One region of the Blautia faecis genome, then DNA from elsewhere that is predicted to be linked to it. Evidence: riboswitches for the same ligand, from Rfam matches in the RefSeq annotation. Region 1 holds a riboswitch; each other region holds the start of a gene.
What was found. A riboswitch is a leader RNA that binds a small molecule or an ion and turns the genes downstream of it on or off. The one in region 1 is predicted to bind cobalamin.
Positions count from the first base shown of each region.

Region 2: linked by a shared signal. The riboswitch ahead of PGQ38_RS09340 (class I SAM-dependent methyltransferase) and the one ahead of PGQ38_RS03545 (cysteine-rich small domain-containing protein) in region 1 are both predicted to bind cobalamin.
Region 3: linked by a shared signal. The riboswitch ahead of PGQ38_RS09280 (ABC transporter substrate-binding protein) and the one ahead of PGQ38_RS03545 (cysteine-rich small domain-containing protein) in region 1 are both predicted to bind cobalamin.

Region 1 covers NZ_JAQDKY010000004.1:67,670-78,962, forward strand. Annotated here, with positions in the region: gene PGQ38_RS03530 (N-acetylmuramoyl-L-alanine amidase family protein) at 1-1,427, shown strand, start outside; gene PGQ38_RS03535 (C40 family peptidase) at 1,711-3,066, shown strand; gene PGQ38_RS03540 (GDSL-type esterase/lipase family protein) at 3,236-4,282, shown strand; cobalamin riboswitch at 4,374-4,561, shown strand; gene PGQ38_RS03545 (cysteine-rich small domain-containing protein) at 5,023-5,331, shown strand; gene PGQ38_RS03550 (phosphatase) at 5,455-6,168, opposite strand; gene PGQ38_RS03555 (BMC domain-containing protein) at 6,448-6,825, shown strand; gene PGQ38_RS03560 (EutP/PduV family microcompartment system protein) at 6,832-7,305, shown strand; gene PGQ38_RS03565 (class II aldolase/adducin family protein) at 7,552-8,418, shown strand; gene PGQ38_RS03570 (aldehyde dehydrogenase family protein) at 8,491-9,879, shown strand; gene PGQ38_RS03575 (zinc-binding dehydrogenase) at 9,897-11,135, shown strand; gene PGQ38_RS03580 (BMC domain-containing protein) at 11,159-11,293, shown strand, end outside.
Region 2 covers NZ_JAQDKY010000016.1:11,404-22,696, forward strand. Annotated here, with positions in the region: gene cobA (uroporphyrinogen-III C-methyltransferase) at 1-1,112, shown strand, start outside; gene hemB (porphobilinogen synthase) at 1,103-2,086, shown strand; gene hemL (glutamate-1-semialdehyde 2,1-aminomutase) at 2,086-3,357, shown strand; gene PGQ38_RS09335 (lactonase family protein) at 3,581-4,669, shown strand; cobalamin riboswitch at 4,732-4,929, shown strand; gene PGQ38_RS09340 (class I SAM-dependent methyltransferase) at 5,076-5,801, shown strand; gene nikB (nickel ABC transporter permease) at 5,806-6,753, shown strand; gene nikC (nickel transporter permease) at 6,743-7,564, shown strand; gene PGQ38_RS09355 (ABC transporter substrate-binding protein) at 7,634-9,163, shown strand; gene PGQ38_RS09360 (ABC transporter ATP-binding protein) at 9,166-9,960, shown strand; gene PGQ38_RS09365 (ABC transporter ATP-binding protein) at 9,950-10,906, shown strand; gene PGQ38_RS09370 (nitrogenase component 1) at 10,973-11,293, opposite strand, start outside.
Region 3 covers NZ_JAQDKY010000016.1:496-9,582, reverse strand. Annotated here, with positions in the region: gene hemA (glutamyl-tRNA reductase) at 1-1,203, opposite strand, end outside; gene PGQ38_RS09300 (CGGC domain-containing protein) at 1,371-1,727, opposite strand; gene PGQ38_RS09295 (sirohydrochlorin cobaltochelatase) at 1,724-2,512, opposite strand; gene PGQ38_RS09290 (ABC transporter ATP-binding protein) at 2,535-3,308, opposite strand; gene PGQ38_RS09285 (FecCD family ABC transporter permease) at 3,305-4,390, opposite strand; gene PGQ38_RS09280 (ABC transporter substrate-binding protein) at 4,392-5,384, opposite strand; cobalamin riboswitch at 5,503-5,700, opposite strand; gene PGQ38_RS09275 (type I restriction endonuclease subunit R) at 5,806-8,934, opposite strand; partial or broken gene PGQ38_RS09270 (restriction endonuclease subunit S) at 8,991-9,087, opposite strand, start outside.

The DNA.
Region 1 (11,293 bases):
ATGTACAGGCTGCCACGAAGAATGGATTCCGTACAGTAAAAGGGAAAACATACTACTATAAAAACGGCAAGAAAGTCAAAGGATGGCTTACCCTGAACGGTAAGAAATATTATTTTAATAAATCTACCGGTGTTCAGGTGAAAGGCTGGGTGAAAGATAAAAAGGGCAGAAAGCGTTATTTCACAAGCAAAGCAGGTGTTATGGTAACTGGATGGCTTTCCAATTCCAAGGGACAGCGCCGTTACTTTGCACCGTCAACCGGATACATGAAGAAAAAGTGGCTGAAGCTTGGCGGAAAGACCTATTACCTTTACGCGAAATCAGGCGTTGCAGCTACCGGTTTTGTAAAGGACAGCAAAGGAAATATCCGCTATTTTTCCAAAACGGGAATTATGGCCACAGGCTGGCTGACTAGCTCATCAGGAGTGAAGCGGTATTTTGACACTACATCGAAAACTGCTACCAATGGAATCATGGCAGTTGGATTTAAGACGATCAATAATGTTACCTATTATTTCTACAGCGGCTCCGGAGCTATGGCGACCGGCTGGGTGGAGAATACAGACAAGGGTACAAAGTACTATTTTGATCCTACTACAGGCGCGATGTACACAGGCACACAGACTATTGATGGCGTTACATATACATTTTCCAGTACTGGTGTATGCCAGGGAGAGAAGAAGGATGATCCTTCTCCGAATGGAAATACAGGAAATAAGACCATCAAGAATTATCTTGCAGGAGCACTTTTACCTGTTGGAAAAGCACTTTACGTATGGGGCGGTGGATGGAATGATTCTACAAGAAAGGGCCTCAGCGATACCATGACCAGCTGGTATAATAAATGGTCAGCGAATCCATCCAGTTATGATTACAATAATTACCGTGATCTTTCTACTTCCAATCGTGCGAAAGGATTTGACTGTTCAGGCTTTGTAGGCTGGTCTGCTTATCAGGTAATGCAGACACAGTCCGGTGTAGGATATGGATACACAGTGGTTTCAGGTGAAATTGGAAGCTATTACAAGGGGAAAGGCTGGGGCTCAATCGTAAATCAGTCTTATCTGTCACAGAATGGCTGGGAACTGAAGCCTGGCGATATCGGATACAACGATGGTCATACATGGATCGTTCTTGGACAGTGCAGTGATAAGAGTGTTGTTATCATTCATTCCACTCCGCAGGCAGGTGTCCAGATTTCTGGAACTACCACACCTACAGGAAGCTATTCCAGTGAGGCGGCAGCCCTTGCGAAGAAATATATGTCCTTGTATTCCGGATACAGCATCTTCAACTATCATCCATCCGTTGGAAACTATATCCGAAATGGAAACTATCTGAGATGGAATGGAGATACACTTTCTGATCCGGATGGTTATTACAATATGACAGCAGACCAGATTCTGTACGATCTGTTTGGAAAATAATGGTTAAGTAATATACAAGAGAGAATCAGTGAAAATACTGGTTCTCTTTTTATGTAACAGCGGAAATCTTTGAATTCCCCCTCTGTTGCACAAACACGCTCTGTGTTCTCTTATTTAGACAAATGTATTACGAAATGTTACAAAGTTTTAAAATTTATTGCGATTTAGGGTTGAAATCTTTGCGAGAGTGTGCTAATATGTAGCAAGATTGAATGAAATGTTGCAAACATATTACAAATTGAGCTTTTTAGATTATCAAAAAGATTAACGAGGGTGATGAAACATGAAGAAAAGAATTGTATGTCTGACACTGGCAATTTTAATGTGCGGCTCACAGGTTGTAAGCGTAATGGCTGACCGTGAGAGCGATTTAAGAGAAGAGCAGGCCTGGACAAGCCAGCAGCTGGATGCTACATACGCACGCATGAGTGCCCTGTGGGATCAGAAGCAGCAGCTTGAGAGCCAGATCGAATCTTTGAATTCTGATCTTGTAAATGTAATGGTTTCCATTCAGACTCTTGAAAGTGATATCGCTTCCAAGGAAGCAGAAATTGAGAAAACACAGGGTGACCTGACCAAGGCTCAGAATGCCAAGGATAAACAGTACGGCGCCATGAAGAAACGTATTCAGTATCTTTATGAAAAAGGTGGAAACAATGCATGGTTCCAGATGATGTTAAATGCAGATAACCTTGCAGACCTTCTTACCAGAGCTGAGTATACACAGCAGATGTATGAGCAGGACAGAGAGAGCCTTCAGAAATATGCAAGAACGATTGAGGAGGTTCAGAAATTAGAAGATCAGTATGAGCAGGAGAAAGCTGATTTTGAGACCATGAAGGAAGAATATGAGGCTCAGCAGTCTAACCTTCAGTATCAGTTGGATGTAACCCGTGCGAACAGTGCTGATTGCGAGAATGAGATCGCATACGCACAGCAGCAGGCTACTGAGTATGCGAACCTTCTGGAACAGCAGCAGGCAGAAATTGAGCAGCTTGAGGCAGAACGTATTGCAGCAGAAGAAGAGGCAAGACGTCAGGCAGAGGCAGAGGCCGCAGCAGCTGCAGCAGCACAGGAAGCAGCTCAGAACGGAGATAATTCCTCAGAAGATGTTCAGTATGATGAAGATGGAAATGTTGTAAGTGGTTCTTCTGATGGATCTTCTGATTATGAATACGATGAGTATGGTAATGTAATTGATACTGACAATACAGTTGATTACAATTCCGAGGCAAGCAGCTCCGACAGTTCCTCAGATAGTTCTTCTGACAGTTCATCAGCCAGCAGTTCTTCAGGTTCCGGCTCTTCTGTTGTATCCTATGCAACACAGTTTGTTGGAAACCCATATGTATGGGGTGGAACAAGCCTTACCAGTGGTGCTGACTGCTCTGGCTTTGTGCAGAGTGTATATGCAAACTTTGGCGTAAGTCTTCCAAGAACATCTTATGAGCAGCAGAATGCCGGATATGAAGTATCCTATGCGGATGCTCAGCCAGGCGACCTGATCTGCTATGGCGGACATGTTGCAATTTATATGGGAAATGGACAGATTGTCCATGCATCCAATGCCAGAGATGGCATCAAGGTCAGCGATAATGCTGCATACAGAACGATTACTTCTGTAAGACGTCTTGTGTAATCTGAATAAATGAATTTGTGAGCCCTTTCCGGAGATGAAAATCCGGAAGGGGCTTTTTACTGAAAATAATGTGGAAAAGCAAAGAAAAAAGAAGTATAGTAAGAATAAAAGTATTGTCTGAAAATCGTAACATAAATATTTCGTATAGCCAGATGAGAGGTGGAGAAAAATGCTTAGCCATTATCAGATGAAGGAAATTCCATATTTAAGAATATTAGGAAGAACGAATGGCAGTCTGGAACCGGTAACACTATTTTGGACCGCTTCCGGAATTGAACTGAATGTAAAAGCAACAGAAATATGGGTGAAAATCCGCTCCGATTATGATGTTTTTGAGCCATGGGTGGATGTGATCGTAGACGGCGTATTGTCCCAACGGCTTATGGTAAATAAGGGAGAACAGGAAATCTGTCTTTTCCGTAATATGGAAAGGGATAAGGTAAGAAATGTAAAGCTTCTTCGTGATACCCCTGCGTTTCCCACAGATGAAAAAACATTGCTTCAGCTTCTGGAGGTTGAAACTGACGGTGAGTTTTTACCTCTTGAAACACCAAAGCTCAGATTGGAGGTAATAGGGGACAGCATTACCTCTGGTGAGGGCGGCAGCGGTGCAGGAGAAGAAATGACATGGAATTCCTTTTGCTTCAATGCCGTGGATAATTATGCATATATGGCAGCAAAAGAACTGGGCGCGGTGTACAATTGCATCAGTCAGAGCGGCTGGGGCGTTTTCTGTTCCTGGGAAGGCAATGAGCAGCAGGCAATCCCGCTATATTATGAGCAGGTGTGCGGTCTTTTAAATGGAGAAAGAAACAAACAACTGGGTGCTATGGAAAAATGGGATTTCCAGAAGTTTCAGCCTGATGTGATCGTAGTGAATCTGGGGACAAACGACAGCAGCGGCACGAAGAATATGGACAGAGTTGGAAAGGCTGTGGAAGACTTTTTGAGAAAACTGCGCGTATGTAATCCGGAAAGCTATATTCTGTGGTGTTATGGAATGCTTGGAGCTGAGATTTTGCCTACGCTTGAGAAAGCGGTGGGGAATTATAAAAGAAAAACAGGGGATGAGCGCGTGGAATTTGTGAAGCTTCCGGATACACAGGAAGGAGAATTTGGATCAAGGCAGCACCCTGGGCACAGATCTCATGAAAAAACAGCGAAAATCCTGATGGAGAAGATTCTGGAGAAGCTGACGCTGCTGTTCACGCCGTGACAGCACCATCAGGTTGATAAAAAAATAACAAAAAATCCTTTCAAATGGTTGACAAAGACAGTGACCGGTGGTAATATGATGTCAGTATAATTCCATAGTGAACATATTAAGTGCTGACAGCTATAAGCTGGCAGAAAGAGGGAATCAGGTGAGAAACCTGAGCGATCCGGTCACTGTAACAGAGGAGCGAATCTCATAGTCCATTGTGCTTGCGCATGAGAAGGAGAGAGGATGTGATGATCCTGGAGCCAGGAAACCTGCTTGGTATGGCGAGGTTAAACTTCCGATGAAAGTGTAACAACCAGTTTTGGGGAATCCGCAGCCCTGAGATGTTGTCCGCTTTTGTGAGTGGACATTTTTTATGGAATGATCGCCTGTTCAGAAGAATTATACAGATTAAATGGCAGGCGATACTACTTCGGATGAAACCGTTCCCTCCGCGTATATATGAACGGATCATATTCTACCCCGGAGTAGCATCGCTCCCTCTTAAATAATGATGATTCAGAAGCCGCATATGCGGTATTTTTTTTACACTTTTCCTGAGCCTGTTTGTAGAATTATTCCCGTAATCTCCTGCAGGGTGTGACGCACATCTTACAGAAAGCCTTTTTTAAACACGCTCTGGCCGTATTCTATTCCTGTAAGCGGGATTCTTTTTTTGCATTTGATTTTGGGGCATTACGAAATAGAATATAAAGAATATTTTGTTTTGAGCTGTATGAGATAAGGAGAGAAATATGGAGAAAAAATATTGGGAAGACAAAGAATACGCTTATTTCAGTCATAAGAAATGTGAGTATTTTCCATGCCATAAAGGAGCTGATCCAGAGGACTTTAACTGTCTGTTCTGCTATTGCCCGCTTTATGCCCTTGGAGACAAATGCGGCGGAAATTTCAAATATAATGAGAAGGGATTTAAAGATTGTACGAATTGTCAGCTCCCTCATAAGAAGAAAAACTACGGTTATGTGACAGGAAAATATCAGGAACTTGCTGCGATGATGCAGAAAGTAAGAGAAGCAGATCATAAAAATGAAAATGAGTAATCAAAGAAATAAGTATAAAAAACTCTCCGGAATATATACGAAGTTAAGCTTACGTATTTACATTTCTCGGAGAGTTTTTGCGTAATGCAAAATTCCATTGGAATTCTGCAAGCTGGATCCTTTTTATCGTATGCTTAACAGCATCTTTAATTTCGGAATCTGGTTGTTGAGAATCAGACCCTCTGGAAACATAGCATTATGAACGAAATCAGCGGCATAAGTGAAGTCTCCAATATGCTCTGTTCCATGACTGTCACTGGAAAGCACGATTGGAACCAGATACTTCCGGCAGCAGGACAGGATCTGCGCGCAGTTGGCATGGGTATCGCCCCGATATCCGTAAGGCGCCAGGGAAGCTTCGTTGATTTCAAGGATAACACCGTTTTCACTGGCAGATTTTACAACTGCGTCGTAATCTATGTCATACTGGGGATTATCAATGTGTCCTAGGATCTTTATAACCGGATTCTTCATTACGTTCAGAAAAGCAGCAGTATTTTCTTCCCTGGTCTTTGGCCGGAAATTCTGATAATGCATGCTGGCGATTGCGTAGTCCAGCTTATCAAGAAGCTCCTGTGGCAGATCTGTTTTTCCATCGGTATCCAGAATGTTCAGTTCAATTCCATATAATAATTCCACATCGAAACGCTTCCTGGGCGAATAGATCAGGCTTCGGAAATAAGAAGAAGTTCCGGCAGCCAGAGTGGCTGGTCCGTGGTCTGTGATTCCAAGAAGCTTCAGCCCTTTTTGGGAAGCTGCCTTTGCCATGTCACTGATGGTGCAGGTCGTGCCGTGTCCGCTGGCAATAGAATGTGTGTGTATATCAGAAAGATACATAAAATCATCTCCTAATCAAGATTACGTGAATATATGCAGCTGGTAATTTCACTATAAAAGTGTTTTAAAAAGCCATTTACAGTTAACTTTAGTATGCCAGAGGGCAAAAAACATGTCAATCATAAATAAGAAAAAACAGAGAAAACAAATAAAAACAACATTACAGTACAAGAAAAACCACACATCGCATGCAGAGAAGTGTTGCTTTTTGTTGACACTTGGAAATCAGAAAGGTATAATCAAATCAGAAAATAAAAACTCTTTATTCAGGAGGAGAAAATGGGATACACAGATAATATGTCTCCGGAAATGAAACAGAGAATTGTACAGGAGCTTGTGCCAGGCAAGCAGATTTCCCTGGCACATATCATTGCCAATCCGGATAAGATTCTTTACACCAAGCTGGGTCTTGATCCATCTCTGGATTACTCAAGAGCGGCCATTGGGATCATGACTGTAAGTCCGGCAGAAACTGCTATCATTATGGCAGATATTGCGATGAAATCATCTGGCGTTGAACTGGGGTTTGTTGATCGTTTCAGCGGAAGCCTGATCATCACAGGTACTGTGTCGGAAGTAGAAGCTTCTACTAGCGCAATTCTGGACTATGTGGGAAATAAACTGGGCTTTACTTTATGCCCCATTACAAGGACTTGACAGAATATGAGGAAACTTGTTCTGATCGGTCGCAGCGAGGCTGGAAAAACTACTTTGACCCAGGCCCTGCGTGGTGAAAAAATACATTATCATAAAACACAATATGTAAATAATTTTGATGTGATCGTAGATACGCCAGGAGAGTATGCCCAGACGAAAGGTCTGGGACACGCCCTGGCGTTGTATACATATGAATCAGATGTGGTAGGGCTGCTGGTATCTGCCACGGAACCGTATTGCCTTTTTCCACCTTGCATTACCTGTATGGCCAACCGTGAAGTAATTGGAATTGTTACCAAAATCCACAATCCGGATGCAAATGTAAAACTTGCCACGTCCTGGCTGGAGCTTGCCGGCTGTAAAAAAATCTTTTATGTAGACTCCAGGCAGCAGGAGGGCATTCCGGAGATTTTGGAATATCTTAGGGAAGATGGCGATGTAATGCCATGGGAAAAAGATGCCTCTGATCCTGTGAATTAGAAAATACCTGCCAAATGGGGAAAAACAGTAAAACCACGAAAAACAACATAGCAATCCAGAAAAAAATCCACATAAAACAACATAAAACAACGGAAAAACCTTGACTTATAATGTGGAATGGTGTAAACTTACAACATAACCTAAAAAGTAACAGGCTAGCTATGCCTAGCCATGATAAGTTACCCGGTGCGGTACTATAACTTACATAATCCACCGCACCTGAATGTGCTTAAGGAGGAAAAAAGCATGGTAAACGAATACGAAATCAAAAAACAGATTTGCGACATCGGAAGAAGAATCTATAACCGCAACATGGTTGCAGCAAATGATGGAAACATTTCTGTAAAACTGAATGACAACGAGTTCCTTTGCACACCTACTGGTGTATCCAAAGGTTTCATGACCCCAGAGTTCATCTGTAAAGTAGATGCCAAAGGAAATGTTCTTCAGGCTAACCCGGGATTCAAACCATCATCTGAGATCAAGATGCATATGAGAGTATATGAGAAGAGACCTGATGTAGGATCTGTTGTACATGCTCATCCAATTTATGCAACATCTTTTGCTATTGCCGGTATTCCGCTTACACAGCCAATCATGCCAGAGGCAGTTATCGCTCTTGGATGTGTTCCGATCGCTGAGTATGGTACACCTTCTACAATGGAGATTCCGGATAACCTTGAGAAATATCTTCCATATTTCGATGCAGTTCTTCTTGAGAACCACGGAGCTCTTACCTGGAGCACAGACCTGAACGCTGCATACATGAAGATGGAGTCCGTAGAATTCTATGCACAGCTTCTGTATCAGAGCAAACTTCTTGGAGGCCCGAAGGAATTTGATAAAGAGAACATTAAGAAACTTTATGAGATCCGTCGTAAATTCGGTATGCCTGGAAAACATCCGGCAAGCCTTTGCCAGAACAAAGATGGCATGAACTGCCATAACTGCGGTGGTGCATGTCACAACGAAGACTATAAACAGTTCCCAGGATATCAGTATGATTTCGTTGGCGGCAACTGCGATGCTCCGGCAGCAGATACAGCTAATGCAGATGCAGAGTTAGTAGCTAAGATCACCAAACAGGTTATGGCTCAGTTAGGACTGAAATAATCAGAAAATATAAAGGCCGCAGCTGTGAGAGAATCAGGCAGCTGCGGGCAATTGTTAAGGAGGAACAATCTCATGCCAATCAGCGAGAGCATGGTACAGGATATTGTACAGGAAGTTATGGCGAAAATGCAGATTGCAGACGCTCCGGCCGGTAAACATGGAATTTTCACAGATATGAACGAGGCCATTGAGGCTGCGAAAGCTTCCCAGAAGATCGTTCGGAAAATGTCCTTGGACCAGAGAGAAAAAATTATTACCTGCATTCGAAGAAAAACAAAAGAAAATGCAGAAATCCTTGCACGTATGGGTGTTGATGAGACCGGAATGGGAAATGTAGGAGATAAGATCCTGAAACATCATCTGGTAGCAGATAAGACCCCTGGTACAGAAGATCTCAGCACTACAGCATGGTCAGGCGACAGAGGACTTACTCTGATCGAGATGGGACCGTTTGGCGTAATCGGAGCAATCACTCCGTGTACGAACCCAAGTGAGACCATTCTGTGCAACACAATGGGTATGCTGGCAGGTGGAAATACAGTTGTATTTAATCCACATCCGGCAGCAATCAAAACCTCTATTTATGCGATTAATCTTTTAAATGAGGCATCCCTGGAAGCAGGTGGCCCGGACAATATCGCAGTAACAGTAGAGAAACCTACATTAGAGACAAGCAATATTATGATGAAACATAAAGATATCCCGCTTATCGCAGCAACAGGCGGTCCTGGCGTTGTAACAGCAGTCCTTTCCTCTGGAAAACGTGGAATCGGCGCTGGCGCAGGAAATCCTCCGGCAGTTGTAGATGAGACAGCAGATGTAAGAAAAGCTGCTCAGGATATCGTAAACGGATGTACATTCGATAACAACCTTCCGTGTATCGCAGAGAAGGAAATCGTAGCAGTTGCTTCTATTACAGATGAGCTTATGCATTATCTGGTAAGTGAGAATGACTGTTACCTTGCTTCCAAAGAAGAACAGGATAAACTTACAGCAGTTGTTCTTGCAGGCGGCAAGCTGAACCGTAAATGCGTTGGACGTGACGCAAGAACATTACTTTCCATGATCGGAGTAAATGCTCCTGCAAATATCCGCTGCATCGTATTTGAAGGACCGAAGGAACATCCACTTATCGCTACAGAGCTTATGATGCCGATCCTTGGCGTTGTAAGGGCAAAAGATTTTGATGATGCAGTAGAGCAGGCTGTATGGCTTGAGCATGGCAACCGCCACTCTGCACACATTCATTCCAAGAACATTGACAATATCACCAAATATGCGAAAGCAATCGACACCGCAATCCTTGTTAAGAATGCACCTTCCTATGCAGCACTTGGATTCGGCGGAGAAGGTTACTGTACATTCACAATCGCAAGCCGTACTGGTGAAGGACTTACAAGTGCAAGTACATTCACCAAGAGAAGACGCTGCGTAATGGCAGACAGCCTTTGCATTCGCTGACAGGAGGAAACATAAAAATGGATATGAATAACGTAAATATCGAAGAAATCGTAAAACAGGTTCTTGCTGGAATGGCTGGAACAGCACCGGCAGCTTCTGCATCAGCAGCACCGGCAGCACCAGCTGCAGCACCGGCAGGCGCAATTCCGAAAACTGCACACGTTGCAGTACTTACTGAAAAAGAGCATTTTGATATTAAAGAGTACCCGATTCCGGCAATTGGCGATGACGACATCCTTGTTAAAGTAGAAGGCTGCGGCGTTTGCGGTACTGATGCTCACGAATTCAAGAGAGACCCATTCAACCTGATCCCGGTTGCACTTGGACATGAGGGAACTGGTGAGATCGTTGCCATGGGTAAAAATGTTAAGACTGATACAGCTGGAAAACCGGTTAAGATCGGTGACAAAGTCGTTACCTGTATGATCTTCAAGGATGATCCTGAAATCACAATGTTCGACTTAAACAAGAAAAACGTTGGAGGAGCTGACGTATACGGACTTCTTCCAGATGATGACATTCATCTTAACGGATGGTTTTCTGATTACATCTTTATCAGAGGTGGAGAGTTTGGAAGCACATTCTTCAACGTAAGTGATCTTGATCTGGACTCCCGTATCCTGATCGAGCCATGTGCAGTTCTTGTACATGCAGTTGAGAGAGCAAAAACAACTGGTATCCTTCGTTTCAACAGCAGAGTTGTTGTACAGGGATGCGGACCAATCGGTCTGATCTGTATTGCAGTTCTTCGTACCATGGGTATCGAGAACATCTGTGCTGTAGATGGAAATCAGCAGCGTCTTGATTTCGCTAAGAGAATGGGCGCTACCATGAGTGTAAACTTCATGGAGCACAAAGGAATCGAAGCACTTTCTGAAGCTGTTAAAGATCAGTTTGGCGGACATCTTGCAGACTTTGCATTCCAGTGTACAGGATCACCTGTTGCTCATGCAAACATCTACAAATTCATCCGTAACGGCGGTGGCCTTTGCGAGCTTGGTTTCTTCATCAATGGTGGAGATGCTACAATTAACCCGCACTTTGACATCTGCTCCAAAGAGATCACAATCGTAGGCTCCTGGGTATACACCTTAAGAGATTACGTTACAACATTTGATTTCCTTAAGAGAGCAAATGCAATCGGACTTCCAATGTCTGAGCTGATCACAGACAAGTATCCGCTTGAGGAGATCAATGAAGCATTAAAGAAGAACCTTGCAATGACCGGTCTTAAGATCGCAGTTGTAAATAAATAATTGCCGGATAAAGGAGAATCAAGATGGCAGAAGCTGTAGGAATCTTGGAGGTGTTCGGACTGGCAACAGCGTTTGTGGCGGCCGACGCCGGCTGCAAGGCAGCAAATGTCCATCTGGAGGTTTTTGATAAAAATAAACCTGCAAATGCGGACAGTCTG
Region 2 (11,293 bases), on a different contig from region 1:
ATTTCTGTTCGTCTGTCCATGTTATCACCGGACATAAGCGCAAGGGAATGGAGTATGACATTGATTTTGAGGCGCTGGTACATACGAAAGGAACTCTTGTTTTTCTCATGGGAATCACTGCCATGGAGGATATCTGCAGTGGCCTTATGAAAGCTGGAATGGATCCGGATATGCCGGCTGCTGTTTTATCCAAGGGTACTACGGCTGGTCAGCAAAGAGTCGTGGCAACTGTCGCTACATTAAAGACAGCCTCTGATCAGGCGAAAATCCAGACACCGGCCATTATTGTGGTAGGAAAGGTCTGCACTTTGGCAGATGATTTTGCCTGGTATGAGAAATTACCTCTGGCAGGCTGGAAGATTCTTGTCACCCGGCCAAAGGAGAATATTTCCAGAACTGCGGCCCTTCTTCGGGAGAAAGGTGCAGAAGTACTGGAACTTCCATCCATCAGTATTATCCCTCTGGAGGATCAGAGCAGACTGTACCAGGCCTTTTCTCATATCCGCAGCTATGACTGGCTGGTATTTACAAGTCCTGCAGGCGTGGAAGTTTTCTTCAGGCAAATGGAGAAAAAGAAGATCGACCTGCGTTCTCTTGGAAATGCAAAAATCGCGGTGATCGGTGAGGGCACAAAGAAGAAATTTCTGGAAAGAGGAATCTATCCGGATTTCATGCCTTCTGTTTATGATGGAAATACCCTTGGAAAAGAACTTGGCGCTCTTTTAAATGGAACAGAAAAGATTCTGATTCCAAGAGCCTCCCTTGGAAACAAGGAGCTGGCAGAAGAACTGAAAAAAACAGGTGCACAGGTGGATGATATTCCGACTTACGAGACCGGATATGTAAGCTGTCCTCTTATTAATGAGAAAAGAGAATTTGAAGAGGGCACCATTGACCTGGCTGTATTTACCAGTGCTTCCACAGTGAAAGGCTTTGTGGAGAGTACCAAAGGACTTGATTATTCCAGGGTTCGTGCTGCATGTATTGGAAAACAGACTCGTGCAGCGGCGGATTCTTATGGAATGCAGACATATATGTCAGAAAAAGCAACCATCGACAGTCTGATCGAACTGGTTGAGACACTGAAGAGGAGTGAAGAAAAATGGAACTGATTAAGAGACCTAGAAGATTAAGGGGCAGTGCAAATTTGCGAAAAATGGTGAGAGAGACCAGAATGGACAAATCTTCTCTTATCTATCCGCTGTTTGTAATGGAAGGAAATGGAATCCAGGAAGAGATTCCTTCCATGGAAGGGCAGTACCGTTACAGCCTGGACCGTCTTCCCTATAAGCTGGAGCAGTTGGAAAAAGCAGGGGTAAACAGCATTATGCTTTTTGGAATCCCGGCTCATAAGGATGAAGTCGGAAGCGGCGCTTACGCTCAGGATGGTATTGTACAGAAGGCACTTCGGGAAGCAAAGAGCAGATTTCCAGAGATGTATTATGTGACAGATGTGTGCATGTGTGAATATACCTCTCACGGTCACTGCGGCGTTCTTTGCGGCCATGATGTTGACAACGACAAGACATTGGAGCTTCTGGCAAAAACAGCTCTGTCTCATGCGCAGGCTGGCTCTGATATGATCGCGCCTTCCGATATGATGGACGGACGTGTAGCTGCCATCCGTAAAGAACTGGATCTGGGCGGTTATACCAATATTCCAATCATGTCTTATGCGGTGAAATACGCTTCTGCGTTCTATGGCCCGTTCCGTGATGCAGCCGGAAGTGCTCCTGCTTTTGGAGACCGCAAGAGCTATCAGATGGATTTCCACAATAGAAGAGAGGGAATGAAAGAAGCTCTTATGGATATTGAAGAAGGCGCTGATATTATTATGGTGAAGCCTGCCATGTCTTATCTTGATATGGTATCTGAGATCTCCAAGGCTGTGAATGTTCCGGTAGCTGCCTATAGTGTAAGTGGTGAGTATGCCATGGTGAAGGCGGCGGCAAAGATGGGCTGGATCGACGAAGAGCGGATCATTGGAGAAATGGCGGTGGGAGCTTATCGTGCAGGTGCCCAGATTTATATCACTTATTTTGCAGAAGAAATTGCAAAAATGATGGAGGAAGGGAGAATCGGATAATGACAAAGTCTGAGAAGCTTTTTGAGAGAGCGGTAAAAAGAATCCCCGGCGGTGTAAACAGTCCGGTGCGTGCATATGGCGCTATAGGAGAAGCACCGAGATTTATTGAACGTGCAGATGGCTGCTATATTTATGATGTAGATGGCAACCGCTATATTGATTACATAGATTCCTGGGGACCAATGATCCTGGGACACAATTTTCCTGCAATACGGGAAAGTGTTCTGAAGGCCTGTGAAAAAGGTCTGAGCTTTGGATGCGCTACAGAGATCGAAGTGGAAATGGCTGAATTTATCTGTGACAGAATCCCGCATGTGGATATGATCCGAATGGTCAATTCTGGTACAGAGGCTGTTATGAGTGCAATCCGTGTTGCAAGAGGTTATACGGGGAAAAATAAGATCATCAAATTTGCAGGCTGCTATCATGGACACAGTGATGCCATGCTGGTAAGCGCAGGTTCCGGTGTGATGACAAGTGGTGTGCCGGACAGTGCCGGTGTTCCAAAAGGCTGTACAGAGGATACTATGCTGGCAGTTTACAACGATCTTGGCAGTGTGGAGACTCTTTTTCAGCAGGCAGAGGGTCAGGTGGCAGCAGTGATCGTGGAAGCAGTTGGAGCCAACATGGGTGTAGTTCCGCCAAGGGAAGGATTTCTGCAGGGACTTCGCGCTCTTTGCGACCAATACCATGCCCTTCTTATTTTTGATGAGGTGATTACCGGATTCCGACTTGCATTTGGCGGCGCAGCACAGTATTTTGGTGTAACACCGGATCTGGTTACTTATGGAAAAATCATTGGTGCCGGAATGCCGGTAGGTGCATATGGCGGAAGAAGAGATGTGATGGAATTGGTTGCTCCGGCAGGAAAAGTATATCAGGCAGGTACTTTAAGCGGAAATCCGGTAGCTATGGCTGCCGGGCTTACCCAGCTGAAATATTTGTATGACCATCAGGAAATTTACACGGAACTGGAGAAAAAGGGAGAGCTTCTCTACGGTGGAATGGGAAAAATCGTGAAAGAAAAAGGTCTGAATTACCAGATGAATTATGTGGGCTCTCTTGGAAGCCTGTTCTTTACGGGACAGCCTGTTGTAGATTATGTTTCCGCAAAATCTTCTGACACAGTGGCATTTGCAGAATATTTCAAAAAAATGCTGAATATGGGAATTCATATGGCTCCGTCCCAGTTTGAAGCCATGTTCCTGTCAGCGGCTCATACAGATGAAATTATTATGGAAACTCTGGATGCAGTAAAGCTTGTTCTTTGAAAATGTGTGTGGTATAATTTAGACACAATTACATAAAAGAAACCAGAATACGAGTTGCTGTAATAAAATGCGGCTGTAATAAATGAACCGTGGCAGAGGATTTACTGATATAGAGAATGCAGTAATATTCAGAGCTGCACAGTGACCCGCTACGCTGTAAAAAAGATCGGAAGAACAGCGTGAACGGATGGTTTCCAGAAAGAGACTGTAGGAGGCTAGACAAATGGGTAAGAAATATGTGGCTTATGTAGGAACCTATACTCACGGAACCAGCAAGGGAATTCAGGTTTATGACGTGAACCTGGAAGAAGGTACTCTCACAGAGAGAAGTGAAGTGGAAGTAAGTAATGCGTCTTATACCGCGGTATCCAAGAATGGAAAATACCTTTATTCTATCGAGGATGAGGGCGTTGCGGTATTCAAGCGTGATCATAATGGCGATTTGGCACGTATCAACAGCGTGGATATTGATGGCATGAGAGGTTGTTTCCTTGCTACAGACGTAGATGGCAAATATCTTTACGTAGCAGGTTATCACGATGGAAAGGTAACCGTTGTACACACTCATAAGGATGGACGTCTTGGAAGTGTTATGGACGGTGTTTTCCACACTGGTCTTGGAAGTGTTGCAGAGCGTAACTTCCGTCCTCACGTAAACTGTGTACGTCCTACTCCGGATAATAAATATCTCTGCGCAGTAGATAATGGAATTGACCAGATCAAGGTCTATCGTATTAATAAGCGGACAGATAAGCTGGAGCTGGTGGATATTGTAAGATGCCCGAGAGAGAGCGGACCGCGTATTATCCGTTTCAGTGCAGATGGACGTTATGCATATGTTCTGTTTGAGCTGAGCAATGAGATTAAAGTGTACAGCTACAATGGAGAGGGTGATACTCCGGAGTTTGAGCTGCTTCAAAGTGTTTCCACCCTTGCGAAGAAGGAAGACGGAAGCGTATCTCATAATGCCGCATCAGGTCTTGCTCTTGCACCGGATGGCAAGCATTTATTCTGCACTACAGCAGGTGAGAATACAGTAGGTATGTTTGAGGTAGATGGTGAGACTGGTCTTCTGGATCGTAAATTTGTTCTTCCTGTAAGTGGTGATTATCCGAAAGACCTTGTTATTTTCCCGGATAATCAGCACATTGCCGTTGCCAACCACTCCAGCAACAGCATTACAACCTTCAAGGTTGACTACGAGAAGAACATCATTATGATGAAGGGCAAACCACGTAAGATCGAGACCCCGAACTGTATCAATATCTGGCCGGTACCGGATGGAGAGGATATTGAGGATATAGAGGCCTGATAAATTCTGATTGACAAACAGGAAATGCTGTATTATACTTTTTTGATGTTGTGTTGAGAATTGAATAAAACGACCATTTTGGTGCCTGGTGGAAATTAAAATAAATTCTAGCAGGTCAAACGGGAAACAGGTGAAAATCCTGTGCTATGCCGTAGCTGTAACAGTTGAGTAAGCTTTCGAAACCACTGAATTTTTATCGGGAAGGGAAAGCATTATGATGACACTGGAGCCAGAATACCGGCCAGAATGAAGAACTTTTGCTGCGGGGCACGGTATAGGGGTTGGTTTTATATAACAGGATTATTATGTCATTAAGCCGCTGCGTTAGCAGCGGCTTTTTCACGCTTTTATTACATGAATTCCCTGATTTGGCAGAAGTTTATGCTATTGGAAAGGATAAACACAAATGGCAGAATTGTTAAAGAATATTCAGTCATATTGGGATATGAGAGCTGGAGGATTTTCAGATGCCAGTATGGAAGAAAGAAAAACAGAACCTGGAGAGAGATGGGAAAATATTTTCAAAAATTCTCTTAAAACGGGATGCCATGTATTAGATGATGGGTGTGGCGCTGGCTTTTTTACCACTTTGCTTGCTTCGATGGGATTTCAGGTGACTGCGGTAGATTATAGCACAAAAATGCTGGAAGAAGTCAGAAGAAATCTGGAGACAGAAGGACTTAAAGCAGAACTTCATCAGATGGATGTGCAAAGCTTAGAATTTGCTGATAATTCCTTCGACGCAGTGGTATCAAGAAACGTATTCTGGAACCTGGAGCATGCAGATAAAGCTTATGAGGAAGCGTACAGGGTTCTAAAAAAAGATGGAATTCTAATTCTGGAAGATGGAAATTATTATCGCCGTTTTTTTAGTGATAAGTATCAGAAAGCCTATGATGAGTTTCAGCGGGGACATGAAAAAGAAGAACAAGGGTGCCATGCGCGACATAATAAAGAAAATGTAGATTTTTCCATTATGGATGAAATTGCAAAGAAATTGCCAATGAGTCAGGTAGATCGACCTGCCTGGGATTTTAATAAACTTGTAGAAACAGGATTTCATAAAATACAGGTGGAAATAGCTGGCAGCCCTTTACCGATGAGTTTTTGTATTGTAGCACAGAAAGGCTGAAAAAGTGAAAAGAGAGATTATAAAACGACTGATTTCACTTGTGATTATTTTGTTTGGGCTGTCTCTGATGACCTTTGGACTTACATATATTTTGCCGTCAAATCCAGCTGAACAGCTGGCAGAATCTATGGGTGCAGGTCATGACCGGGAGGTAATCGCAAAGATTGAAGAAAAATACGGATTAGACAAATCTTTTGGAGAGCAGTATGTGAACTGGCTGAAGGGTGCGTTACATGGCGATTTCGGAATGTCGGTAAAATATGCACAGCCCGTTTCCCAAGTATTAGGAAGAAAACTCCCCAATACGGTTAAACTGGCAGTTGCATCGTTTATTCTGATGATATTAATTTCTTTTCCGTTAGGAATTTTATCAGCAGTATATAAGGATAAAAAGGCTGATTATATTATTCGGTTTATGTCTTTTATTGGAATTTCACTGCCTAGCTTCTGGGTTGGTATGATGATGATCTATTTTTTTGCAGTTAAGATGCACTGGCTGCCTGTGGGGGGATCAGATTCTTTTAAAAGTCTGATCATGCCGTCTGTAACACTTTCGTTAAGCATGAGTGCGTACTACATAAGACGGATCAGGGCGGTAATGGTCGAGCAGATGAATGAGGAATATATAAATGGCTGTCAAGCAAGGGGAATTGGAAGGTTTCGTACAATTTTCTTTCATGTGCTGCCAAATTCCCTGCTTACTGTAGTGACAATGCTCGGCATGTCATTTGGAGGATTACTTGGTGGAACAATGATCGTTGAAACGGTCTTTAGCTGGAATGGAATCGGCAGCGCAGCAGTGGCTGCGATTTCCGGCAGAGATTACCAGCTGATCCAGGGATATGTTATGTGGATGGGATGTATTTATGTACTGGTGAATCTTTTGGTAGATATATCTTACCAGTGGCTTGATCCAAGAATTAGAAGAGGAGCCCTGCAACATGAAGAGTAAGAAAAAATTATGGATTCGTTTTGTGATTATAATGGCATTTGCAGTGCTTTTCTTATTATTTGCATTGTTCGCGGGAAAATTTGCACCTTATGATCCGTTGGAAACACACTATACAGACCTTCTGAAAGCGCCATGCAAACAGTATCTCATGGGAACTGATCAGATGGGAAGGGATATATTTTCGAGAATTCTTTACGGAGGAAAAACATCACTTTTGATCGCATTTGTTGTGACAGCGATCATTTCCGTTGTAGGAATTCTTATCGGGACAATAGCAGGCTTCTGGGGAGGCGCTTTTGATGCTGTTTTAATGCGTTTATCTGACATGCTGATGGCCTTTCCTGGTTCCATTTTTACAATTGCACTTGTAAGCTTTCTTGGTACAGGACTTCCAAATCTGATTTTGGCAATGACCATAACAGGATGGACTTATTATGCTAGAATTAGCCGGTCATTAGTGCTTTCCATAAAAAATAATACATATATAGAGCAGGCAAGACTGGGAGGCGCTAATAATTTCCGGATTATGACAGGTTATATTATTCCAAATGTCATGCCTTCGCTGTTAGTAAATATTACGCAGGATATTGGAAGTAAACTTTTGACCATTGCAGGTCTTTCCCTGCTGGGGCTTGGTTCCCAGCCACCTACACCGGAGTGGGGATATATGCTGTCTGAGGGAAAAGACTATATGTATTCGGCACCCTGGATGCTTATGGCACCTGGTATTGTTATTTTAATAAATGTAATCATATTTAATTTACTTGGAGACAGTATTCAGGATCTGATGAATCCGAAAAGAAAAAATTAAGAATGTTTACTCTTTAAAATAAAGAGTTGAACATAGATTATAGTTTAACAACAGGAGGAGAAATAAAAAATGAGAAAACGGTTAGTATCTTTATTGTTTGCAGGAATTATGGCATGCAGCGTAATAGGAAGCGGTGTTACTACATTTGCAGCCGAAAATGACAGTCACATTAATCTGGCACTTTTCACCTACATCGAAGGCATGGATCCTGCAACAGACTGGTGCGGATGGAATCTTACACGCTGTGGTGTAGGAGAAACTCTTGTGACTGTAAATGAAAATATGGAAATTGTAGGACAGTTAGCTGATGAGTGGGAGCAGGTTGATGATACAACTTATCGTTTTCATATCCGCCAGGGAGTAAAATTCAGCAATGGTACCGAGCTGACACCAGAGATCGTAAAGGATTCTATCCAGAGATCTATTGATAATAACTCTCGTGGAGGAGATCTTAAAATTGCAAACATCGAAGTAGATGGAGAGAATGTAGTATTTACTACAGATGGTGCATACAGTGCTTTTGTTTCACAGCTTACAGAGCCGATGACAGTTATTGTAGACACCACAGCTGATACAAGCAATTATGATACTATGCCAATCTGTACAGGACCTTATGCAGTGTCTGAGTATGTATCTGAAGAGAAGATTGAGCTTGTGGCAAATGAGAACTACTGGGATGGAGCACCGGAAATCAAGAGCATTACTGTAAAGAATATCGGAAGTGATACAAAGGTAGATGCAATGCTTTCCGGAGATATTGACCTTGCACAGGGACCGGATGCAACAGCTCTTAATCGTGTGGAAAATAATGACGATATCAACATTGTAAAAGTAACCGGAACAAGAGAGAATGATTTCGAATTAAACTGCCGCGAGGGAAATCCCCTTTCTGATAAGAACCTTCGTCTTGCACTGTCCTATGCAGTAGATCGTGATGTTGTAGCACAGGTAGCAGGAAATGGTTATTCTTCTCCAATCAGCACAGCATTCCCGCCATCTGTAGGATACGATTCTGAAGATGTAAACGGACAGGTTTATGATCTGGATAAGGCAAAAGAATGCCTTGAGGCAGCAGGCTACAGCGATTCTGACGGAGATGGAATTGTGGATAAGGATGGAGAGAATCTGTCCCTTACAATTTCTATTGCCAATGGTTCTTCAACAGCAGTAAGTGAGACTTTACAGGATATGTGGAAGCAGATCGGAGTTGATGTACAGATTGAAATGCTGGAGAATGTAAGTGACAAACGTGCTTCTGGTGATTTCGATATGCTGGTATCTCCAAACTGGCAGACTGTAAATGCTGGTGATGGTCAGAAATATCTTATGAACCGCTGGTCTGATGGAGGAAGTGACAATTACAGCGGATATCACAGTGATGAATTCCAGTCTGTTCTGGATAAACTGGATGCTGCATTTACTCAGGAGGACCGTGTAAGCGCATTTGTAGAAGCCCAGCAGATCCTGGCAGATGATGCCCCGGCAATCTGGATGTATGCAAATGATAACGTGACTCTTGTAAACAGTAAACTTGAGAATGTAACAGTATTCCCAATTGACTATTATCTTGTAACAAACAAGTGGACATTAGCTGAATAATTATGGATATTCTGAATATTGAGAACTGTACGATTCGCTATCAGGAGCAGGAAGCGGCAGTAGAGCATGTTTCTCTTTCTGTAGGAGAGCAGGAAATCGTCAGTATCGTAGGTGAAAGTGGAAGTGGAAAAACAACTTTAATTCGTGCTATTCTCGGAATTTTACCTCCTGGCGGGACAGTGACAGAGGGGAAAATCTTATTTCAGGGAAAAAATATTTTGGAATTAGATGAGACGTCTTTACAAAAGCTCCGGGGAACGGAAATTGCAATGATCTTTCAGGATGTTGGAGCATCATTGGATCCCATACGGATTGTAGAGTCTCAATATCGGGAATCTATTCTGGCGCACAGGAAAATGGCAAAGGCTGACTGTCGGTCACTAGAAAAAGAAATGCTGGCAAAAATGCATCTGACAGATCCGGAACGTGTAATGGTATCTTATCCTTTTGAGCTTTCCGGCGGGATGAAACAGCGTGTTGGAATTGCAATGTCAATGACTGCAAGACCAAGACTTCTTCTTGCAGATGAGCCTACTTCTGCATTGGATGTGACAATTCAGGCAGAAGTGGTACGAGAAATGAAGAAGCTTCGGGAGCAGTATGAAACTGCAATTATTCTTGTGACACATAACATGGGAGTTGCTTCTTACATTTCAGATAAGATCGGTGTGATGTGCAAGGGTGAGCTGGTGGAATTTGGAAAAAGAGATGATGTGATCTTTCATCCGAAGCATGAATACACCAAAAAACTTCTGGCGGCAGTGCCAAGGCTGGAGGGAAAACGATTTGCAAAATGATACGATTCTCCTGGAAGTTAAAAATCTGAATAAGACATTTCCAGTGAAAAAAGAAAAATTATATGCAGTAAGTGATGTTAGTTTTTCCCTCAAAAAAGGTGAATGCCTGGGGATTGTGGGTGAAAGTGGATGCGGGAAAAGTACAGTGGCGAGAATGATTGCCGGTATCATACCTGTTTCGGGTGGAGAAGTACTGCTGGAAGGGGAAGCTTACATGAACCTGAAGGGCAGTGAAAAAAGACGTTTCCGCCGAAACATTCAGATGGTTTTCCAGGATCCTTTAAGTTCATTCAGTCCAAGAATGAAAGTTGGCACTTATCTTATGGAATCCAGGAGAAACTTTGATGGGATCAGTAAAGAAAATGGTCTTAAGGAAGCGCGCAAACTGCTTCTGGAAATAGGTCTTCCGGAAGATTTTGTGAATCGTTATCCACATGAGCTTTCGGGTGGTCAGCTGCAGCGTGTGGCTATTGCCAGGGCCATTTCTATTCAGCCTAAACTACTGATCTGTGATGAAGCGACAGGTGCACTGGATGTTTCCATACAGAACCAGATTGCGAAGCTGCTGGTAAAGCTGGTGGAAGAAAAGCAGATCAGCTGTCTGTTTATTGGGCATGACCTGGCACTGGTAAGGAGTGTAAGTCAGAGAATCGCAGTTATGTATCTGGGAAGAATTGTGGAAATTCTGGAGAGTGAGACGCTTGCTGCAAAAGCAGTACATCCATATACGAAAATGCTGCTTGGTTCTGTTTTTGATGTATATTGCGATCAGAATGAGAAAATTGCAGCTGCAAAGGGAGAGCCTCCAAGTCCTCTTGAAGTGCAAAAGGGCTGTGCTTTTGCCGGGCGCTGCAACTGGTGCAGGGAGAAATGTAAAGAAGAACTGCCTCTTTTGCAGGAGATTGAGCCAGGACATAAGGTTGCCTGTTTTCAATTTATGAAATAAAATACTGCTCTGAGCAGCAAAAGCTGTCTGGTAGATGCCAGGCAGCTTTTTTGAGGTGGAATAAAGTTAATTCCATGCTCGAAGCAGTTTTGTACCATTTAAGATTTGTTCCAGAAGATATAGAGCACCTGTACATCCAACGTAAGTTTTGGGAATGACATGGATATATCCGGAACCTGGATTGGCAGTTTCAATGCCAAAAATGTTGTCGCTGTAAGTGTTCAATTCTACGATTGTGTTTGCACCAGCAAGAAGGATAACATTATTTACAGAGGCAATATCCTGTTCCAGTGCGTCTTCACAATGAAGCTCATGAAGCTTTTCCTGAATCAGATTTTCCGTGTGGCATTGTAAATAAAGTGGATGGATGACTTTGGGCTTAATGCC
Region 3 (9,087 bases), on a different contig from region 1:
TGCTACACATTCCAGAAATGCTTTCTCATTCACACTGTCTCTCAATGCAAACAGCATTTTATTTATAACCTTCCCCATTGCAGTATCCACTGCATTTATCAACTTCTCTTTTTCCTGCTCATCCATCTGTGTGTTTTTCAATGGCTTCATGATCCGCAGGTTAAAGTCATTCACTGCATTCTCTTTGATTTCCTGAATTCTTGGTATCAGTTCCTTACCATCTAACCATTTAAAAAATTCATCCATCTGATCTCTCACGATCAGTCCTGCCGCCTCAAGATTTTCCTGAAGCTCAGCCGGAGTTTCTTCCATGCGGAAGCTATCCATATCAAACAAGGTTATCCCTTCGAATTTTCCAACCTCCGGTTCAATATCCCTTGGAACTGCCAGATCAATGAGAACAATACTTTTTTCCAGTTCCAGATTTTCAAACAGTTCCTCACGCAAAGTAAAATTCGGACTTGCCGTAGCACTGACTACAAGATCACACTTAGGCAGATAGTCCATTCTTTCGCCATAATTAATTCGTTTACATCCAAATGGAATATTCACCATTCCGCTGCGATACTGACGCACGGTTACAGTCACATCTGCACCGGCTTCCATAAGAGCCTGGGCTGCAACCTTTCCCATTTCCCCATTTCCGATCACCATGCAGACCTTATCCTGTACGTAATAGCCCTGTCTGTCAAGCATTTCTATCGCCTGATGGATCACAGACGGATTTCCATGAGAAAATGGTACCTCCGTTTTAATCTTTTTTCCTGCTGTTACAGCCATTCGGAAAAGCACTTCAAGGGCTCCATCTGTTGTAAAATGCTCTCTGGCAATTCCCAGTGCATCTTTTACCTGAGTAAGAATCTGATCTTCTCCAAGTATCTGGGATTTCAGACCGGATGCAAGGTAAAACAGATGTTCCACAGCAGCATGGCCTTCACGCTTTGTAAAATATATCTCGTACTGATCATCATTAATATTTTTCAGTTTACAAAGCTCTTTATATAAAGAAAGCTCTGCCTCATCATCCACACTTGCCCATATCTCCAGGCGATTGCATGTAGAAAGAATAATACAGCCGTCTATTCCCCGCTGTTCCTTTAATTTTTCCATAGCCTCCCCTGCATTTTTTCTGGTAAATGCAAACAAGGCTCGTATATCTACGGGAGCCATACTATGGTCTATTCCAATCATAGAAATACTCATCTTATGTAATTCTCCTTAAATATCATTTTCTGCCACCGCTCATTTTACTAATTCCTGCGTATATTGTCAATAAAGCCAGGCAAAACACAGCAATAAAAAAGCTTCCAGACGGACTATTTTCCACAATCTGCCTGGAAGTTTTCCCTATACGATTTCTCTATCCTGTTTCAGGATTCTCTGTGAGTTCCTCTTACCACCTGGATTCCCCTGGATTCTATCATCTCACAGATTTTGGCAATTCTTGGGCACTCTTTTTTCTCCCTGTCCAGACGACAGGCTCCCACATGCATCACCTTAATTTCTTCGCTGACCAGCCTGTCTATTTTTTCCAGAATTCCCTCATCTACATCCGGTTCTTTGGGATTTGCACTTTTGCATCCATTACAGGTCATCATTGCTCCCAGAAGTGTGTCCGGAGAATATCCATCAAAAAAGTCACTGCGATTCTGAAAGGCCTTCAGGCATCCCACTCTGGCACAGACATTATTGGAATGAAGGCAGGTCAGTGTTCCAATTTTAATCATACCGCTTCCCTCGCATGTTCCACAAAGAGTTTTCGAATACTTTCATATTCCCCCAGTCCTTTCAGAACTGTCTGCACTTCATAGCCAGCTTTGCTGATGATATTTTTCCAGGAGTCTTCTTCCTCTCCTGCCATGTCATTTTTCGCATGGTCACCGGCAACGATCATAAACGGTGCGATTACCACTTTTTTTACCCCGCATTTTCCAAGCTGTTTCAGGACCTGGTCAATTTCAGGATAACCTTCCACAGTTCCTACGATCACATTTTCATATCCCATATCCTTGAATCTGTAATCCAGTGCGGCATAAACGGCATTTGCGTAGTGCTCGGTTCCATGCCCCATAAGCACAAGTGCCGTTTCCTTATCCTTAATTACAGGGAACTCATCTGCAACCGCTTTCACCACATACTCATTGTCTTCTTCTGTTGTAAGCAGAGGAGCTCCGAATTTCACAGATTGGAAATGATCCGCACACGCCAGAACATCCTTTTTCATAAGGTCATTTTCCACACCGTTCATTACATGCGTAGGCTGGACGATCACCTCTGTGATTCCATCTGTTCTCATACGCTCCATTGCTTCTGTCACATTGTCATAGTGAATATGATCTCTCTTTGCAATTCTGGCAAGGATCATCTTGCTTGTCCATGCGCGATAAACTTTACAATCTGTAAAAGCAGCTCCAATTTCTTTTTCAATTGCATCAATGGTCACTACTCTGGTGTCCTCGTGACTGGTGCCAAAGCTGACTACAAGGATCCCTTTTTTTGCTGTATCGCTCATTCAGATTTCCTCCACTTTTCCTTTATTTTTTCACATGCAAAGGATGGTATGTAACATTCAGCATGCCGTATTCATCCTTTTTTACAGTTGCATCTACTTCATACAACATATGTATAAAATCTTCTGTAATGACTTCTTCCGGAGTTCCGCAAGCCACCAGACGACCGTTCTTCATGGCATAGATCCGGTCGCAATATGCTGCTGCAATATTCAGATCATGCAAAGCACCGATCACGGTAATCCCGAGACTTTTTACAATATCCAGAAGCTGAAGCTGGTATTTGATGTCAAGATGGTTGGTAGGCTCATCCAGGATCAGACAGTCCGTTTTCTGCGCCAGAGCTCTTGCCAGAATGATTCGCTGCTGCTCACCGCCAGACAGACTGGAAAAAACACGGTGCCGATAGGGAATCATTCCCACTTTTTCCAGACACTCTTCCACGATCTTATAATCCTCGGCATTATCCCGTTCCATGGTTTTCTTATGAGGAGCCCTTCCCATCATTACAATTTCCTGTACGGAAAATTCAAAATTATAGTAGTTGTGCTGGGACACCACTGCCAGTGCTTTTGCAGAATCCTTTACCTTATATTCGTTCAGCGGTTTTCCATCCAGCATGATCACGCCGGTATCAGGCTTAAGTACACGGTAAATACATTTCAGCAGTGTACTTTTTCCACTTCCGTTTGGTCCTATGATTCCTACAAATTCCTTTTCCTTTATGGCTGCGTCAATTCCCTTAAGGATCTCATTTCCGCCAAGCTCTACATGGATATCAGAAGCTGTCAGTTTCATGATTTCTCACCTCCGAATCCATAAGATCTGCGTACCAGCAGATAAATAAAGCAAGGTGCTCCGATCATGGATACCAGGATTCCGATGGGAACTTCGCTCTTTGGAATAATGATCCTGGAAGCAACATCTGCCCAAATCAGGAAAATGGAACCGCTAAGTGCTGACAGTGGAAGCATTTTCTTATGATCTGTTCCAAAGAACATTCTTACCACATGAGGAATAATGAGTCCTACAAATCCAATGATACCTGCGGAATATACCACAAAACCAATCAGCAATGCTGTCACCACAAGATATACCTGACGATATCTGTGCAGGTCAGTGCCTAATGTGATGGATACCTCATCTCCAAGCAGCATCATATTGAGAATACGGCTCTGGGTGCAGAAAAACAGGGTTGCTATAAAAACGCAGGGAATAATCACAGCCAGATTTTCCCATTTCGCACCTGCCAGACTTCCCATCAGCCAGAAAGTAACTGTCTGGATTCCATCTCTGTCGCCCGCAATATAGACAACAAAGTTTGAAAATGCACTGCACACACTTCCAAGTGCTGTACCTGCAAGCAGAAGTCGGACCGAATTTGCCCGGCCTCCTATATTTGCAGTGATCTGTACCAGTACAGAAATAAGGAAGGCTCCGATAAATGCGCAGATTCCAATAGAGTTGGAGCCAAATACGGCTCCAACTCCAAGAAAGATTGCCACTGTTGCACCAAGAGATGCACCAGAGGAAATACCCAGAATATACGGATCTGCAATCGGATTTTTCACAATGGCCTGCATTACCACACCTGCAACTGCCAGACCCATGCCAACGGCTGTTGCAAGAAGAATACGGGGAAGGCGGATAAACCACACAATATCAGACATGGCTCCTACACCATAAACCTCCGGATCCCCGATTCCAAATACTTTATACAAAATTACACTATACACATCTTTCACAGAAAGATCTACAGAACCAATGGTAACTGCAGTCAGAATGGATATCACCAGAAGCACAGTCAGTAATATCACCGCCAGCACATAGATCGGCTTTCCATGAAAAATTCCATTTTTAAAATCCGGTTTTCTTTTCATTTTATTCGTACAGATCCGGATATAATGCTTTTGCAAATGTCATAATTCCATCATAGGTTCTGACACCGCTGCAGTATACTTCATTCAGGTTTACAGAGAATACTTTGTTGTTCTTAACTGCTGAAAGGCTTGCATATGCAGGGTTATCTGTAATATCAGCGATAGCCTCATCAGCTGTCATAAATCCATCATAGTTGATCATGAATAATACGTCCGGATCAGCTGCAATCAGATCCTCTGCACCAACGTTTTCAGAGTTCTCTGCACCAAGCTTCAGCTCCGCACCAAGTGTCTCCGGAATATTTCCGCCAAGTGTCTCTGTTCCATATACACGGAAGGAATCTCCCTCATCCTCAAGAACTGCTACAGATAACGGGTCTGTTCCTTCTACATGCTCTTTTACTTTATCAATCTCACCCTTCATCTGATCAACGATTTCTTCTGCCTTGTCTTCACAATCAAAGATCTTGCCAAGGTTCAGGATATCCTCATATTCGTCTTCAATTGTACGTGGGAACTCAGAAGCCGGTCCCTTTGCAGCACTGTTCAGGGACATATATGTATTTACATTTCTCTCCTGCCAGAAGCTTACATCAGAAAGCCAGTCATCACTGAAGGAGGAATACCATGCTGCAATAAAATCAGGCTCCATTGCAACTACTTCCTCTTTGGATGGCTTGGTATCCATGTACTGGATCTTGTCAAATTCATCCTTTAAATCCTCACGCACATCACCGTCCAGGCCGCAGGCTGCTACGATCTTATCACCGAGACCAAGTGCCAAAAGCTCTTCTACGTTAGAGTTTGCATAGGCAAATACTTTCTCCGGAGCTTTCTCAAAAGTCATTTCAACTGGCTCATGCTCGTAATTGTAGGTTGTGATCGTTACGGGATAATGGCTGTCTCCATCCTCCGCAAATACAGTTGTTCCCATTCCCAGGCTGAGAATTCCTGCCAGACATAACATTCCTGCTGCTGTTTTCATGTTTTTCATGCTTTTTCTCCTTATTTTTTCTTTTGTTTTTTTGTTTTTAAAAGAAAAAAGTCCGCTTCCATGAAAAAGCGGGCATCACAAAAAAACATGATACGAAAGACAGCACTTTACACGGAAGTTTCTTTCTATGAACCAAGCAGGTTTCCTGGCTTACAGCTTAAATCCCCATTCCCTTCTCACATAAAAATGCAATGGATATGAATGTGGCATAACTGAATACAGTGACCGGATCGTTCAGGATTCTCACCTGATTCCCTCTTCTGAAAATAGCACAAATTTTATATATTTTTTCAGCACTTGGCACATTTATTCTTTTAAGCAGAATTATTATAACTTACCCCTTAAATAAAGTAAAGATATTTCTTTAACAATGTTTTTGATTTTGAATATAATATAGGCATCCCCTTCCTTACTTATATATCTATTTCCCATACGGTGCCGTGTCTTCAGCAACCATACCCAATTCCGTTTTCGGAGAATAGGTATACACCTTGCTATTCTCAGCGTAATTCTCCATATCATTATTATCTGTCCATAGCTCACACTGTGTCATCACGGTCTGCACTGCATCATCCATTCCTTCCGGCGGATAGCGATGCTTTTTGAGCAACCGCTTAATCATCATACGCATTTTCGCTCTGGCAGAATCCCGTTTCTGCCAATCTATTGTTCTGTTCTTACGCAGTGTATCTGCCAGTTCCTTTGTAATGGCAATCAGTTCTTCGTTTTCATAGAAATCCTTAATGGCCTCCGGCTTTGTCAGCGCATCATAAAATGCCAGTTCATCAGCAGTCAGTCCAAGCTTGTCTCCCTCTTTATGAGCTGTCGCAATCTGTTTTGCCAGATTCAGCAATTCTTCAATAACCTGTTCATTGGTCAACATTCCATTCAGATACGCATTCATAGCACGCTGTATAATTTCACTGAATTTCTGCGATTTTACCACATTTGTATGACGGTAAATCTGCACCTGTTCCGCAATCAGCCTTTTTAACAGCTCTACAGCAAGGTTTTTCTCCTTCATTTTAGAGATTTCCTCAAGGAACTTTGGATCAAAGAGCGAAAATTCCTGATTTATATCTGAGAAAAGGTTAATGACGCCTTCGCTCTGAACACTGGCTTTCAGAAGCTCGTTAATGCGAGCATTCATTTCTGGCAGAGAAATTTTCTTCCCCTCTCCCTGATTCATCAATCTTGTAACAAGCACACGAACAGATTCAAAGAATGCCGCTTCCACACGCAGCTCTTTTTCTGCCAGAGAAGAACACAGCGACAATGCTTGCCTGAGCAGCAATGCCTCTTTCAGGAAATCCTCTCGTTCCTGTTCTTTATTCACAGCGACAATAAAGTTGACCGCACCGCTGATTGCCTTGGAACGCTCCAAATCCGTACCTGTCATAAACTTGGAATAATCATAACCGTGGAACAAATCCCGACAGATAGACAGTTTCTCAAGGAACTTCGGATATGCAACCTTGGCAACATCGGTATCACCGTAATTCTTCCTATCGCGAGTAGTGTAGTCATTCATTGCCTGCTTCAATGCAGAAGCAATGCCAACATAATCGACAATCAGACCGCCTTCCTTATCTCCAAATACACGGTTTACTCTGGCAATAGCCTGCATCAGATTATACCCCTGCATCGGCTTGTACACATACATGGTTGCAAGAGATGGCACATCAAATCCTGTAAGCCACATATCCACGACAATGGCAATCTTCAGCGGACTATCATTATCCTTAAACTCCTTTGCCAGCTCATCCTTATGGTGTTTATTGCCGATGATTTTATTCCATTCTTCTGGATCTTTGTTACTACCTGTCATAACAACAGCAACCTTATCCGTCCATCCGGGACGAAGTTGCAAGATACGCTCATATATCTTCATGGCAATAGGGCGTGAGTATGCTACGATCATTGCCTTACCTGTGAGCAGATTCGCACGATAATTTTCATAATGATTCAAAATATCGTCCACAAGGGAGTTGATAGTTTTCTCATTGCCAAGAATGGCTTCCATCTTCCCCAGTTCTTTTTTGCTCCTTTCGATAACCTCTGGATCAGCATTTTTTGCCATAATGTCATATTCTTGGTCAATGAGCTTCAAAGTCTGCTCATCCAGTTTCAGCTTGATAACACGGCTTTCGTAATATACCGGACGAGTAGCACCATCTTCAACTGCCTGTGTCATGTCGTAAATATCTATGTAGTCACCAAACACTTCACGAGTATTGCGGTCTTTCATAGAAATCGGTGTTCCGGTAAATCCGATAAAAGTTGCATTCGGCAGAGCATTGCGGATAATACGAGCAGAACCGATTTTGATTTCACCTGTCTTGACATCGACCTTTTCTTTCAAACCGTACTGCCCACGATGAGCTTCATCCGCCATAACCACAATATTTCTGCGCTCAGAAAGGCAATCAAAGGATTCCTCAAATTTCTGCATCGTGGTAAAAATAATGCCGTTTGCTTTTCTACCGTCCAGTAATTCTTTCAAATGCACCCGGCTTTCGGCATGAACTGGGTCTTGACGCAGAAAATCCTTGCACTTGGCAAATTGCCTGTAAAGCTGGTCATCCAGGTCGTTGCGATCTGTGATAACTACGATGGTCGGGCTATCCAAAGCATCTTGCAGACAATGGGCATAAAACACCATCGACAGCGATTTGCCGCTGCCTTGTGTATGCCAGAATACACCACCCTTGCCGTCTGTCTCCGTTGCGTGTTTCGTGGAAAGTACTGCCTTATTGACAGCAAAATACTGGTGATAACCTGCTAATATCTTGAACTGTTTGGTTCCTTCATTGGAGAAACAGATAAAGTTCTTGATAATATCCAGTAAACGTTCTTTTTCAAAAATACCCTCAAAAAATGTATCGAACTGAGCATACTGTGTATTTTCATAGCCGCCGTCCTTCGTTTTCCATTCCATGAAGCGATCTTCGCCAGAAGTGATTGTACCAGCTTTCGATGTCATAAGGTCACTCATAACACAGATACAGTTATAAATAAACATGGAAGGAATCTCATGCATATAGTTGCGAATCTGTGTGTATGCTTCGGATGCATCCGTTTCCTCACGAGAGGGAGATTTCAGTTCCACCAGGACTACCGGCATACCATTCAAAAATAGCAGTACGTCAGGGCGTTTGGTGCTGTTCTCAATAAATGTCCACTGGTTCGCCACAATAAAGGAGTTGTTGTCCGGATTCTTGTAATCAACAAGATATACCAAGCCGGAGCGTTCCTCACCCTTGACAAAATAACGCACTTCTACACCGTGCTGAATGTAATCCATAAAAAGAGCGTTTTTCTGCACAATTTCCGCATTTTCAAAATTTCTCAGCTTATACAAAGCATCGTGAATTGCATCCTCCGGCATATCCGGATTCAAACGATGCAGTGTTTCGTCTAATTTATCTTCATACAGGGGGCTTTTGAAGTCCCGCTCCAAATCAGGAGCATAGACATGCCGATACCCCATATTCTGAAATAGCTCTATAACAGAATTTTCATAGTCTGCTTCGGTATAAAAGCCAGCCATAGGTTAATCACTCCTTTTTTCGTTACATTTTTCGTGGTAAACAAGAATTTAGCGGCTTAAAGATCGATGTCAGAGACATCAAGCTCGCCGGGCATAAGTTTTGGCAGAAGTGCATCACGAGTATTGGCAAGAATCTTGGATTCTTTTGTGTTT